DNA from 2 places in the Glutamicibacter sp. NPDC055354 genome. Region 2 is predicted to be linked to the other one. Evidence: riboswitches for the same ligand, from Rfam matches in the RefSeq annotation. Region 2 holds a riboswitch; the other holds the start of a gene.
The links. A riboswitch is a leader RNA that binds a small molecule or an ion and turns the genes downstream of it on or off. The one in region 2 is predicted to bind thiamine pyrophosphate.
Positions count from the first base shown of each region.

Region 1 (5,681 bases), 180 kb from region 2:
GCCAGTGCGGTATCGCGGCGCGGGATCCGGCCAGCGAGCCGCGCGGCGCGCCCGGCACGCACGGCATCCTTCATGGCCCTGGCCATGAGCGGCGCGTTGTGCGCCCGGGTCACCGCGCTGGCCAGCAGCACCGCGTCGCAGCCGAGCTCCATGGCCAGGGCCGCATCCGAGGCGGTGCCCACCCCGGCGTCAAGGATCACCGGTACCTGCGCGCGCGAGACGATGGTGGAAATATTGTGCGGATTCAGGATCCCCAGGCCCGAGCCGATCGGTGCTCCGGCCGGCATGATTGCCGCAACCCCGGCGTCCTGCAGGCGCTGGGCAAGTGCCGGATCATCATTGGTGTAGGCGAAAACCTGGAACCCGTCGGCCACTAGTTGCTCGGTGGCCGCATGCAGTTCCAGCGGGTCCGGCAGCAGCGTGTGCTCATCGGCAATGACTTCGAGCTTGATCCAATTGGTTTCCAGAGCTTCACGGGCCAGGTGCGCGGTGAGGATCGCATCGCGGGCGGTGAAGCATCCAGCGGTGTTGGGCAGCGCAATCACGTTGTTGCGCTGCAGCAGTTCATACACGTTGCCTGCGCCGGCCGCCGAAAAGTGGCGGATGGCCACGGTGGTCAGCTCCGTTCCGGAGGCCTGCAGCGCGCTTTCCAGGGTGGTCAGCGAACTCGCTCCCCCGGTGCCGAGGATCAGGCGCGAGGACAAGGAGCGTCCGGCGATTTGGAATGGGTCGCTGTGGATGTCCAGCTCGGTGATGTTGCGCGTTTCCATGCCTAGCCTCCCTGGGCCGCGGTAACGAGTTCAATGCTGTGCCCTTCGGCCAGCAGGTAGCTATTCCAGGCGCTGCGTGGAACGACAGCGCCATTGACGGCGGCGGCAACTCCGAGCTTGCTGCCGTCAGCGGCCACCGAGTTGGCGTCCAGTTCCTTGCCGATTTGCGTGCTGATGAATTCGCGAAGGGTGGTTCCTTCGTCCAGGTTCAGTTGCCGTGAATTGAAATTGATGCCGATGCTTGTCATGGTTGCTGCTCCGTTCGGTGAGCGGTCTAGGTTGCGTTGGCAAAGCGGTGGGGATCCACAGCCTGGTGCAAGGGGTGGGATTGGTGGCCGTGGGCGAGATCCGCAGTGAGCGTTGCGCCCAGCGGAGCCAGCAGCACGCCGTGCCGGGAGTACCCGGTGCAGAGCAGCAGCCCTGGATCAAGGCGTCCAAGCAGCGGCCGGTCATCTGGCGTGGCGGGACGTGCCCGGGCCGTTGCCTCGTTCAGCGTGCAGTCGCTGATGCCGGGGACAAGCTTTCTCGCGTTGTCCAGCAGCAGGTGCATCGCGCCAATGTTCACCGCTTGTTGCCGGTCTTCACGGACACTGGCGCCAAGGACGAGGCTGCCGTCCCTTCTCGGCACTAGATACACCTGTTCCCGGTGCACGATGCCGCGGATGGTGCGGGTGATGAGCGGCGGGCCTGCTGGTCCCTGGATCCGGAGGATGTCTCCGTAGACCGGACGCAGCGGAAGTTCGTTCAAGCCATCGAGGGTGCCAAGACCGGTGGCCACGATGGTCTGCTCCGCTTCGAAGATTCGGCCCGATGCGGTGCACACAGCGGTGGTCCGCTTCCCGTCGGTCACCAGTGCCTGCGCCCGTTCCTCGACCAGGTGCGGACGCAGATGCTCCAACAGGATCTTGACGATGGATCGAGGGTCGACCTGGTGGTCATCTTGGCACAGGACCGCGCCAGCAATATTGGCGGCCAAGGCTGGTTCGAGCTTGCGGGCTTGGCTGGGCAGCAGCTTTTGCGCTGACAGGCCGAGGGATATCTGCAGTTCGGCCAGCTCGTGCAGGGCTTCGCGGTCCGCAGGCTCTGCGGCGACAACGAGCGTGGAGTTCTGCAAGTAGTCCGGGCGTTGCCCGGTGGCCGATTCGATGCGCTCGATGAACTGCGGATAGGCGGCATTCGAGGCGGCAAGCAGCTGGTGCAACGGGCCATTGCCCCAGACCGTTTCAGCTGCCGGGGCCAGCATTCCTGCTGCCGCGTAGCTTGCACCTTGGCCGGGTGCCGGATCGATGAGGGTGACGGTGTGTGCGCGTGAATCCAGCTCGAACGCGACGGCCAGGCCGATTATCCCGGCGCCAACAATGTTGACATGCACAAGGGCACGCTTCCTTCCTACGGCGGCATGACCCGCATCAGGTGTAGCGGTCGGCTCGGTGCCCTCTCAGCCTGGTCGATTCAGGCTCCCGCGGATTACAGCGATTATAAGCATGATGCAGCTCATAAAGTCGAACTTCACTGAACGCAGTTCCGTCATCTTCTGTGATGTACTTGCTGACATGGCATTCCATGACTTCCCTATCGAGCTTTCCCAAGGTTCTGCGCTATCCAGCACCATCATCTCGTTGGAGCAAGAACTCTTGGAATCTAGCCAACGCCATAGCCAGGAGCAATTGCAGCGGCGCTTGCATCCTCGGTTCGCCGAGGTGGGAGCCAGAGGGCGAGTCTATGATCGCGAGGCCATCATTGCCCAGCTGGCCCAGGAGCCGGCACGGGCTGCCGGGGCGTTGAAAGTCGAAAGCCCGGTGGCTCTCCAGCTTTCAGACCAGCTGGTGCTGCTGCGCTGGAAGCTGCTCTCCGGTTCCCCCAGCGAACGCAGTTCACTGTGGATCCATGAGCAGGGCCGCTGGCAGCTGCTCTTCCACCAGGGCACGGTCGCCGCTCATCCGCAGCCATCTGCAGGACCGAAGGAAACCGTGCATGCCGACGGTGAATTCACGGTGCGCCGGCTGCGCCTTTCGGATGCCGAAGCGGTCTTCGAGGCATTCTCCTCGAACCCCGACATGCTGCGCCAAGGCGACGCCGATTCCCCGCAAAAGGCTGAGTCGTATGTGCGCGCACTGCTGGAGGCCGGGGAACGCCAGCAGGCGATGGCCGTCGCATATCGGGATCGGCTGGTGGGACTGGTGTGCGGTACGGTCGACCCGGCCAATCGGAACGCGTGGATTTGGTATTGGATGAACCAGAATTACCGGGGCCGGTCGCTGGCCACCCGCGCCGTGGCAACCTTGGTGGATTACCTGTTCGACGAGCTGGGACTGTACCGCTTGGAGCTGGGCTTGCGGGCAAATAATCCCGGGTCGAAGCATGTGGCAGAAAGCAACGGCTTCCTGCACGAAGGTGTCGAGCGGGGCAAATTCCTGGTTGCCGGAGAACGCATCGATGTGCACACCTACGCGCGGTTGCGTACCGATGGCGGCTCTGCGGTCATGCCCTTGCCGTGGGGCACGCAGCAGTAGCTTGGCGGGCATCAAAAAAGTCGCGGAATCCGGTTTTGGATTCCGCGACTTCTTATCTGTCCCTCAGGTTTTGTGATGCGTGGTTAGATGCCTGGGTTCGATGCCGGTGGCGTCGAGTCCGGGCCATTGGTGGCCTGTTGGGCCTCCATCTTTTTCAGCGTGCGGGCCGCAGCATCACGACCGCCGAGGCCAAAGGCCAGAGCCGCTGCCAATGCTGCGCCAATGACGATTGCGCCGAAGGCCATGTTGATGATCGAATCGGCGATACCCATGTACTTCAGGCCCATCGCCACGAACAGCGCAATTGCCGTGTAGCGGATGATCTTCGAAGCAGTAGTGTCACCCAAGAAGCGGCCAATCACATTGGCGATGACGAAACCTGCGGCGATAATTGCTGCGCCGAAGAGGATCTTGCCGCCCAAGGCCAGGATCTCATTGAGGATATTGGTGATCGCTGGGAAGTTCAGCATCTGGGCCGCCATCACACCGAAGAACAGCACGATAGCAATCTTGACGATGCCAGCGATGATTCCCGAAGCGCTCTTGCCCTCGGGAACTACGCCCCACTGGGCAACAACAGTGTCGGTACCCACGCCGTGGAGGGTGGATTCAAGTAGCTGCCCGACGAACTTGGCAATCAGGATACCCACGGCCAAGAGCGCCAAGGCCATGATGACCTGCGGGATTGCGGTGAAGACCAGCTGCAGCATCTGCTGGGCAGGTTCCGAAATTGCCGCGATGCCCAGAACCTGCAGGGCTGATATTGCGACGACTAGCAGGATCAAGGCGAAGACGATGTTGGCAATGATGTCAACGATCTTCGCTTGGGATTCGCGAGACTGAACTTCATCTACTGGTTCGTTGCCTGGGGTGACCTTGCGGACCAGTCCGCTAAAATCGACAGTTCCCAAACCGGTCCTCAGCAGCTGGCGAACGATATTCGCGATGACGTAGCCAATGAAGAAGATGAAGCCCGCACCGATGAGGTTGGGGATGAAGGCCATGACGCCGCCGAGCATGCCCTGCACCGGCGATAGCACTTCGGATAGAGCGAAGACCTGCAGGATTGCCACGAGGCCGAAGAGCCAGACAATCAACCCCGCGACCTTGCCTAGGGATTGGCCTATTTGTTCTCCGTCATTGCCCTGCTTTTGCAGGAACTTCACCCTGTTCACCAGTTTGGCGGCAGCCCAACGAATTATGCGTGCAACTAGCCACGTAATGATGAGGATGATTAGCGCGATGCCAACCTTTTGTAGCATCGACGCCCAGTCGATATTGTCTAAAACGTTCTCAGACTGCATTGCTGCCCCTTCAACGTAGGGACAGTCCGACCCTACGATGAAGGTTCTCCGCTGACTAGGGCAAAGACCCATGCTCCCAGCTTGAATCATTGGACTTTCACAGCTCGAATTGCGAAAAGCTGACTATATCCCGATGTATTCAACGAATTCCGAACAATAAGACCCTGCCGACAACTGATCCACGCAATGTTAGAAAGTTCGCGATTGCGTCCAAACCCGTGAATTGCCATGAAAGCTATTGCGGATTCAGCCATTGACCTTTATTAGTCCGGGAATTGCCGGAAGTCCCGCTACCTAGTTGATGACTTCGCTCCGCACGGAAGCGCCCAGTTCAACGGTGCGGGAGACGGTGCAGTATTTGTCATGCGAAAGCTTGACGATGCGCTCCACCATGCTGGCTGCCTTGCGGCCTTCCTCGGTATCGGGGAACTTCAAATCGAAACCAAGATGGATGTCCTCCATCCGGCTCGCCGAGTTCTCAGAGACCTTGTAGCCGCCCGCTTTGACTTCGAATTTCTCAGGCTCGCTTCTCCTGGTGGTCGCCACATCAACATCAATTGCGGAACATCCTGCGATGGCAGCAAGCAGCAACTCCACCGGGGTTAGCAATCCTTCGCCCTGGCCGAATTCTAGGCTGGCTCCCGATTCGAGGCTGGTGGCCCTGTACTTGCGTGCCTCGACGCGTTCGATGCTGACTTCACGGATCTCACGGCTATTTTCACTCATGAAACTATCGTGCCACGATCCAGGCTGAAGACTACACGTGGCGCAATACGACTCGTTGCGGCGACGATGCAGATTCCCCGGGCACAGGCACGAATCCGCAGTCGCCAAAGAACGCAATGGCAGGCTGGCGCTGGCAATCGAGATGAACGCTGATCCCGGGAATGCTGGCGATGATTTCATCCAGCAGGATGCGGCCCACACCCTTCTGGCGATCAGTGTGCCTCACCCAGAGCAGTTCGATGCGTGTACTGCTCCATGCTGCAAAGCCAACAATGCGTCGACCATGCTGGGCAATCCTGACTGAGACCGATTGGCTATAGACAGCTTCCAGGGCGACGGCCACCGCATCAATATCAGCAGCCGAGAGG
Region 1 covers NZ_JBSHMB010000001.1:1,156,783-1,162,463, forward strand. Annotated here, with positions in the region: gene ACWICV_RS05305 (thiazole synthase) at 1-770, opposite strand, end outside; gene thiS (sulfur carrier protein ThiS) at 773-1,018, opposite strand; gene thiO (glycine oxidase ThiO) at 1,045-2,142, opposite strand; TPP riboswitch at 2,140-2,244, opposite strand; gene ACWICV_RS05320 (GNAT family N-acetyltransferase) at 2,324-3,283, shown strand; gene ACWICV_RS05325 (mechanosensitive ion channel) at 3,367-4,587, opposite strand; gene ACWICV_RS05330 (OsmC family protein) at 4,882-5,313, opposite strand; gene ACWICV_RS05335 (GNAT family N-acetyltransferase) at 5,345-5,681, opposite strand, start outside.
Region 1: another riboswitch for thiamine pyrophosphate. It lies ahead of thiO (glycine oxidase ThiO); the one in region 2 lies ahead of thiC (phosphomethylpyrimidine synthase ThiC).

Region 2 (5,681 bases):
GACGCGGCGGCAAGGATCGCTTCAGCGACTCGGGCCGCAGCGGTGGACGTCGCGACTACTAAGCCAGCCGCACGCAGCTGAACAGCATTGAATAACGCCCTTGGGGCAAGCCGAAAGCTTGCCCCAAGGGCGTTTTTCGTGCGCCGCAGGCTATTTACGGAGCAGGAGTTCCCACCGGGATCCCGTCCCCGAGATAGACCGTGCCGCCGCTTTCCAGGAACTGCCTGCTTTTCTGCGCCATCCCGGCCAGGGCGGCTTGCGCCTCGGCCGAGCCGTACTCGTCGCGGATATCCTGGGAGATGCGCATGGAGCAGAACTTCGGCCCGCACATGGAGCAGAAGTGGGCGGTCTTGGCCGGCTCGGCCGGCAAGGTCTCATCATGGAATTCCTGTGCGGTGACCGGGTCAAGGGACAACGCGAACTGGTCATTCCAGCGGAATTCGAAGCGCGCCTTGCTCAGCGCATCATCCCGCGCTGTGGCGCCCGGGTGGCCCTTGGCCAGATCGGCGGCGTGCGCAGCGATCTTGTAGGTGATCACCCCGGTCTTCACATCATCCCGGTTGGGCAGTCCCAGATGCTCCTTGGGAGTGACGTAGCAGAGCATCGCGGTCCCGTACCGTGCGATCTCCGTGGCGCCAATGGCGCTGGTGATGTGGTCGTAGCCCGGGGCGATGTCGGTGACCAGCGGGCCCAGGGTATAGAACGGCGCCCCATCGCACAGCTGCTGTTGGCGTTCCACATTCTCGCGCACCAGATGGAACGGGATATGCCCCGGGCCTTCGACCATCACCTGCACATCGTACTTCCAGGCGCGCTTGGTCAGCTCGGCCAGGGTGTCCAGCTCGGCGAACTGGGCGGCGTCGTTCGCATCTGCGATGGAACCCGGGCGCAGCCCGTCGCCCAGCGAGAAGGCCACGTCGTACTGCGCGAAGATCTCGCACAGCTGATCGAAGTGGGTGTAGAGGAAATTCTCCTGGTGGTGCGCCAAGCACCAGCCGGCCATGATGGACCCGCCACGCGAGACCATGCCGGTGACCCGGTTGGCAGTCAGCGGGATGTAGCGCAGCAGCACCCCGGCGTGGATGGTCATGTAGTCCACGCCCTGCTCGCACTGCTCAATGACGGTGTCGCGGAAGATCTCCCAGGTCAGTTCGTTGGCTTCGCCGTTGACCTTCTCCAACGCCTGGTAGATCGGCACGGTGCCGATGGGGACCGGGGAGTTGCGGATGATCCACTCGCGGGTGGTGTGGATGTCATCTCCGGTGGACAGGTCCATAACCGTGTCCGCGCCCCATTTGGCCGCCCACTGGAGCTTGGAGACTTCTTCTGCGATGGAGCTGGTCACCGCCGAGTTGCCGATATTCGCATTGATCTTGACCAGGAACGCCTTGCCGATGATCATCGGCTCGGATTCCGGGTGGTTGATGTTCGCCGGGATGATGGCTCGCCCGGCCGCGAGCTCGCTGCGCACCAGCTCGACATCGCATTCCTCGCGCAGGGCCACATAGCGCATTTCCGGGGTGATGATCCCGGCACGCGCATAGTGCATTTGCGTCACGCGGGCTCCGCCAACGGCCTGCAGCGGCGGGGCTGAGCGTCCGGCCCATTCCGCGCTGGCCGTGCCGCGGCGGACCGCTGAGCGTCCGTCGTCGTGCAGGTTGCGTTCGCGGCCTGCATAGGTTTCCACGTCCCCGCGTTCCAGGATCCACCGCTCGCGGAAGGGTTGCAGGCCTTGGGTGGGCTCGCTTCCCGGTCCGCTGGTGCGATATACAGCCAGCGGCTCGTTGGACTGTCCATTGGGGGAGTCTGCCAATTGGATCTGCGTGACGGGAACAGAAATTCCCGCAGATTCACGGTAGGCAAGGGTGTGGGCAGGGTGCTGTTCAATTTGTTCCACTGGGGAAACTCACTTCCTTCGCCGGCATTACCCGGACAGGTTCAACGGTCGCGGACGGCGATAGCCCGATCTCAGCCCTTGCCAGGGCACCCGTGTGGTCGCGAACAACTTAGCACGCTTGCGAGGGTTAAACGCAAACCCAGTGGTCAGGGCCTGACATCAAGGAAGTGGGAAGGGCCGGCTGTGGCGGGCCAAGATGCTTTTCATTGGCCGGAGACTCTTGCCGGGGGCACCTGGAATCCGGGGCGCAAGACGCAGCCGGTAGCCGGTGCTGCAGCTTGGGGTGTGCCCTGGGCCATGCTCGCAGTGGCTACACGGCATCTGCGGGATAAACGAAAAGAGAGGCAATCTGGAACCAGATTGCCTCTCTTATTTCGAGCCCCCTGCCGGAATCGATCCGGCGACCTCGTTCTTACCAAGAACGCGCTCTACCACTGAGCTAAGGGGGCAACAGGTAAATACTTTACACAGGTTTTTGAGGTTTGCAAAATCCGTCGGGAATTTGTTGCTGAGGTCACAATATTCCTACTCAAGACCGGAATGGGCGGCAAGGAGCTGTTGCCTTCCTGGCGGTTTCCAGCACCCCGGTTCGCGGCCTGGGATCCAACTGCCGGCCGCTGGAGCCGTGCCTGCGTGCCAGGGTGGATCGGGTGTTGCCCAAGTGCCGCTCGGTCACGGGTTCTGGAGCGGGAAAAGGTGGCAGCGTTCCGAAATTCCAAGCGGAGTAATTCGATGCTTGGCCACCGGGAAGAATCCGCGGGATTCTATCCTGCGCACCCGGGCAAATCCGCGATTGACCACGAGGAGCACTCCCGTGAGCATCGTCACCAGGGCACTTTTTGTCCCACCCTTCGTCCCCGGGGTGGCGAGTGAGGGGATAAATAGCCATTGACTAGTGGTTTTACAGAATTTTCCGGGTCTTTTCCGGGGTGATCCGCCGATTTTTCTTTGCCGGGAAATCCGTGTAGAGTATTTACTCGTTGCCCCCTTAGCTCAGTGGTAGAGCGCGTTCTTGGTAAGAACGAGGTCGCCGGATCGATTCCGGCAGGGGGCTCTGAGTGAGAAGCATTCTTGGCTTCTACTGGATTGCTTCTCACTTGTGGCGGCGTAGCTCAGCTGGTTAGAGCGCACGACTCATAATCGTGAGGTCCCGGGATCGAGTCCCGGCGCCGCTACCAAATCAAAGATCCTCGGCCTCGGCCGAGGATCTTTTTTGGTTTCCGGCCCCGAAGCAGCATTGTCCTTCGAGGGCATGAACGGCTAGTGATCCAAGTCCTTCTCCTGGTTCCCGTCCTTGGCTTGCTGAGCCAGCGACAGCAGCCCCTGGATCGCTGTCGTATCGAAATCCGCCTCTTGGCTCGGTGCCTGATTGGCATCATGGCCGTGGACTTCGGTATGCAAGCGCTGCATCTGCATGTCGAGTTTCGTCGCCATGGCCGCCGCGTCGGCAAGCTCTTGCACTAGATGTTCTGGAACTTCGCCCTCGTACTTGTAGAAGATCTTATGTTCCAGGCTTGCCCAGAAATCCTGGGCAATGGTACGGATCTGCAGCTCCACCACGACATCGACCGGGCCATCGGATAAGTAGACCGGGATCTGCACGATCGCATGGACACTTTTATAGCCGTTGGGCTTCGGGTTCTTGATGTAGTCCTTGATTTGGAGGACCTTCAGGTCATTCTGCGAGGTTAGCGTGTTCAGAACCTTGTAGATGTCCTTGACGAAACTGCAGGTAATGCGCACGCCGGCAATGTCGCTGATGTTCTCGCGAATGGCAGGCAGGGACGGGGAGATGTTCCGGCGGGAGACCTTGCGCATGATGCTCTCCGGAGTTTTCACCCGGGAAGTGACGTGCTCAATTGGATTGTAATTGTGCAAATACAAGAACTCTTCACGCAAGATCGAGACCTTGGTCAGCACCTCGTCCACCGCAAACTGGTACTCCATCATGAAACGCTGGAAATCATGGCGGAAAGCCTGCGTCAATCGCTGCAGCTCGGCCGGCGAAGGGGCGGTCTCGGCAGCTGCGATGGCCACTGCACGAGTCTTGTCATCAAATGGGACAGAAATCCTGGATCACCTCAGCAGATCATGGCCCGGCCCGCGGTACGGTTCCGGTGCAGTTCCAGCTTAAGGGCATCTCCTAGGAATTAGGCCAGAACGAATCGGGAATTCGTCCAGCAAACTTTCGGGCTGCAGGCGCCGGCCAACCTGCCTTGCAGGAGCTAGCCATGTCCGGTGAACTATCGTTAAAGAGGTAACTTCGAGGAAGGCATCGATGGAATTCGCCAGCGACCACCGGCAGCTCTGCCACGGCATCAGCTTCTCAGAGCATGAATGCGCCCCCATGCTCCGGCTTCGGCAAGCGGAAAAATGGAGCACCGAATACCTGGAAGCCAACCGTTCACTAAGCCTGCGCATCGGCGAACTGAAATTCTGCCTGGGCTACATCACGATGAACAGCGATGGCTCTCGCAACACCTTGCCTTGCCCGAAGAACAAAGCGCTGCGTACCGGAACCCAGTGCGAACGCTGCCGCCGGCTGGATCATTCAAAGTTCATGCATCATTTCCACAAGACCGGCGAAGCCCCGGAGGGCATGCGCAAGTACCTGGAGCAGCCGCACTTCTTGTATGTCGCAAGCTTCGCCCATGGGGCGACCAAGGTCGGTACCACCTCGACCCATAGCAAATGGACTCGCTTGGCGCAGCAGGGAGCGGTCATTGCCCGCTATGTTGCCCGCGCCGCTGATGGCGCCGCTATTCGAGTGCTCGAAGACCTGGTCACTGAACACGTGGGCCTGAGCCAGCAAGTCCGGCAGAAGTCCAAGATCAAGGGACTGGCCAGCTGGGAACTGGACTACGCCCAGCTGGACCAGATCAACTCCGAAGCGGCAAGCCGGACCCGGGTCTTCCTTGGCGCCCAGCGGGGCCTGGAGACCTACGGCGTGCAGCTGCGCGACGAGCTATGGAAACAACCGGCCTTCGCCCGCCCGGTCGTTGACGCCTGGGATACCCATGCGCTGCATGCCTGGAATGCGGCACTGGGCGGGAACACCGTGAATCTGCGCATCCGCGGCGTGCTGGGGCAAAGCATCCTCGCAGACAGCGGCGAAGGCACCACCGTGCGCCTGCTGGATGCCGCCGAGTTGAAGACCCGCGAGGTCGCCATCGTGGAGAACTTCGGAGATTTCAGGGAAGAGCAATCCGCCCTGTTCTGAATCAGGCCCAGCGTTGTCGGGGGAGTCACGGGGAAATGCCCCGGCCTCAATGAGCGGACACAGCCGGAGCTGAACTAGACTTGAACCATGACCAACACTCCTTGGGAATCGGCCTCATCACGCTATAAGAAGCTCGTCTTCGCTGCCATGGGCATCATGGGCGCAGGCATCATCTTGGCCATCATCGGCGCCAACATTCCATCGCTGCCAACGGTCTACACAGCAATCGGCATCATGGTCATCGGCATGCTCTGCCACATCGCCGGACTGGTTGTCCGCGCCAGGGATGCGCGCCAGTGGCGTATTGCCAATGGCCTGGCGGCCCCTCGAGCCAAGAAGCGCCCGGCGGACGGGCAGGACTAGGGCTCCGCAAGAATTCCACCGTGTGACCGCTTGGCTGCGCCCGGGTCCCGTATCCGGCGGCAGCCTCGCCTGGCCACTTCCAACAACGTTCAGGAGAATCCATGGGCATCAACCCCGACCTGGTAGGGCGCATCTACCCTGCCGGCGAGTCCTACCAGGTAGGCCGCGAAAAGATCCGCGAATTCGCCAAGGCCACCAAGG
Region 2 covers NZ_JBSHMB010000001.1:1,339,067-1,344,747, reverse strand. Annotated here, with positions in the region: gene ACWICV_RS06285 (DEAD/DEAH box helicase) at 1-62, shown strand, start outside; gene thiC (phosphomethylpyrimidine synthase ThiC) at 155-1,897, opposite strand; TPP riboswitch at 1,894-2,001, opposite strand; tRNA gene ACWICV_RS06275 (tRNA-Thr) at 2,275-2,346, opposite strand; tRNA gene ACWICV_RS06270 (tRNA-Thr) at 2,880-2,951, shown strand; tRNA gene ACWICV_RS06265 (tRNA-Met) at 2,999-3,075, shown strand; gene ACWICV_RS06260 (GTP pyrophosphokinase) at 3,158-3,934, opposite strand; gene ACWICV_RS06255 (DUF2797 domain-containing protein) at 4,176-5,117, shown strand; gene ACWICV_RS06250 (hypothetical protein) at 5,205-5,480, shown strand; gene ACWICV_RS06245 (MaoC family dehydratase N-terminal domain-containing protein) at 5,582-5,681, shown strand, end outside.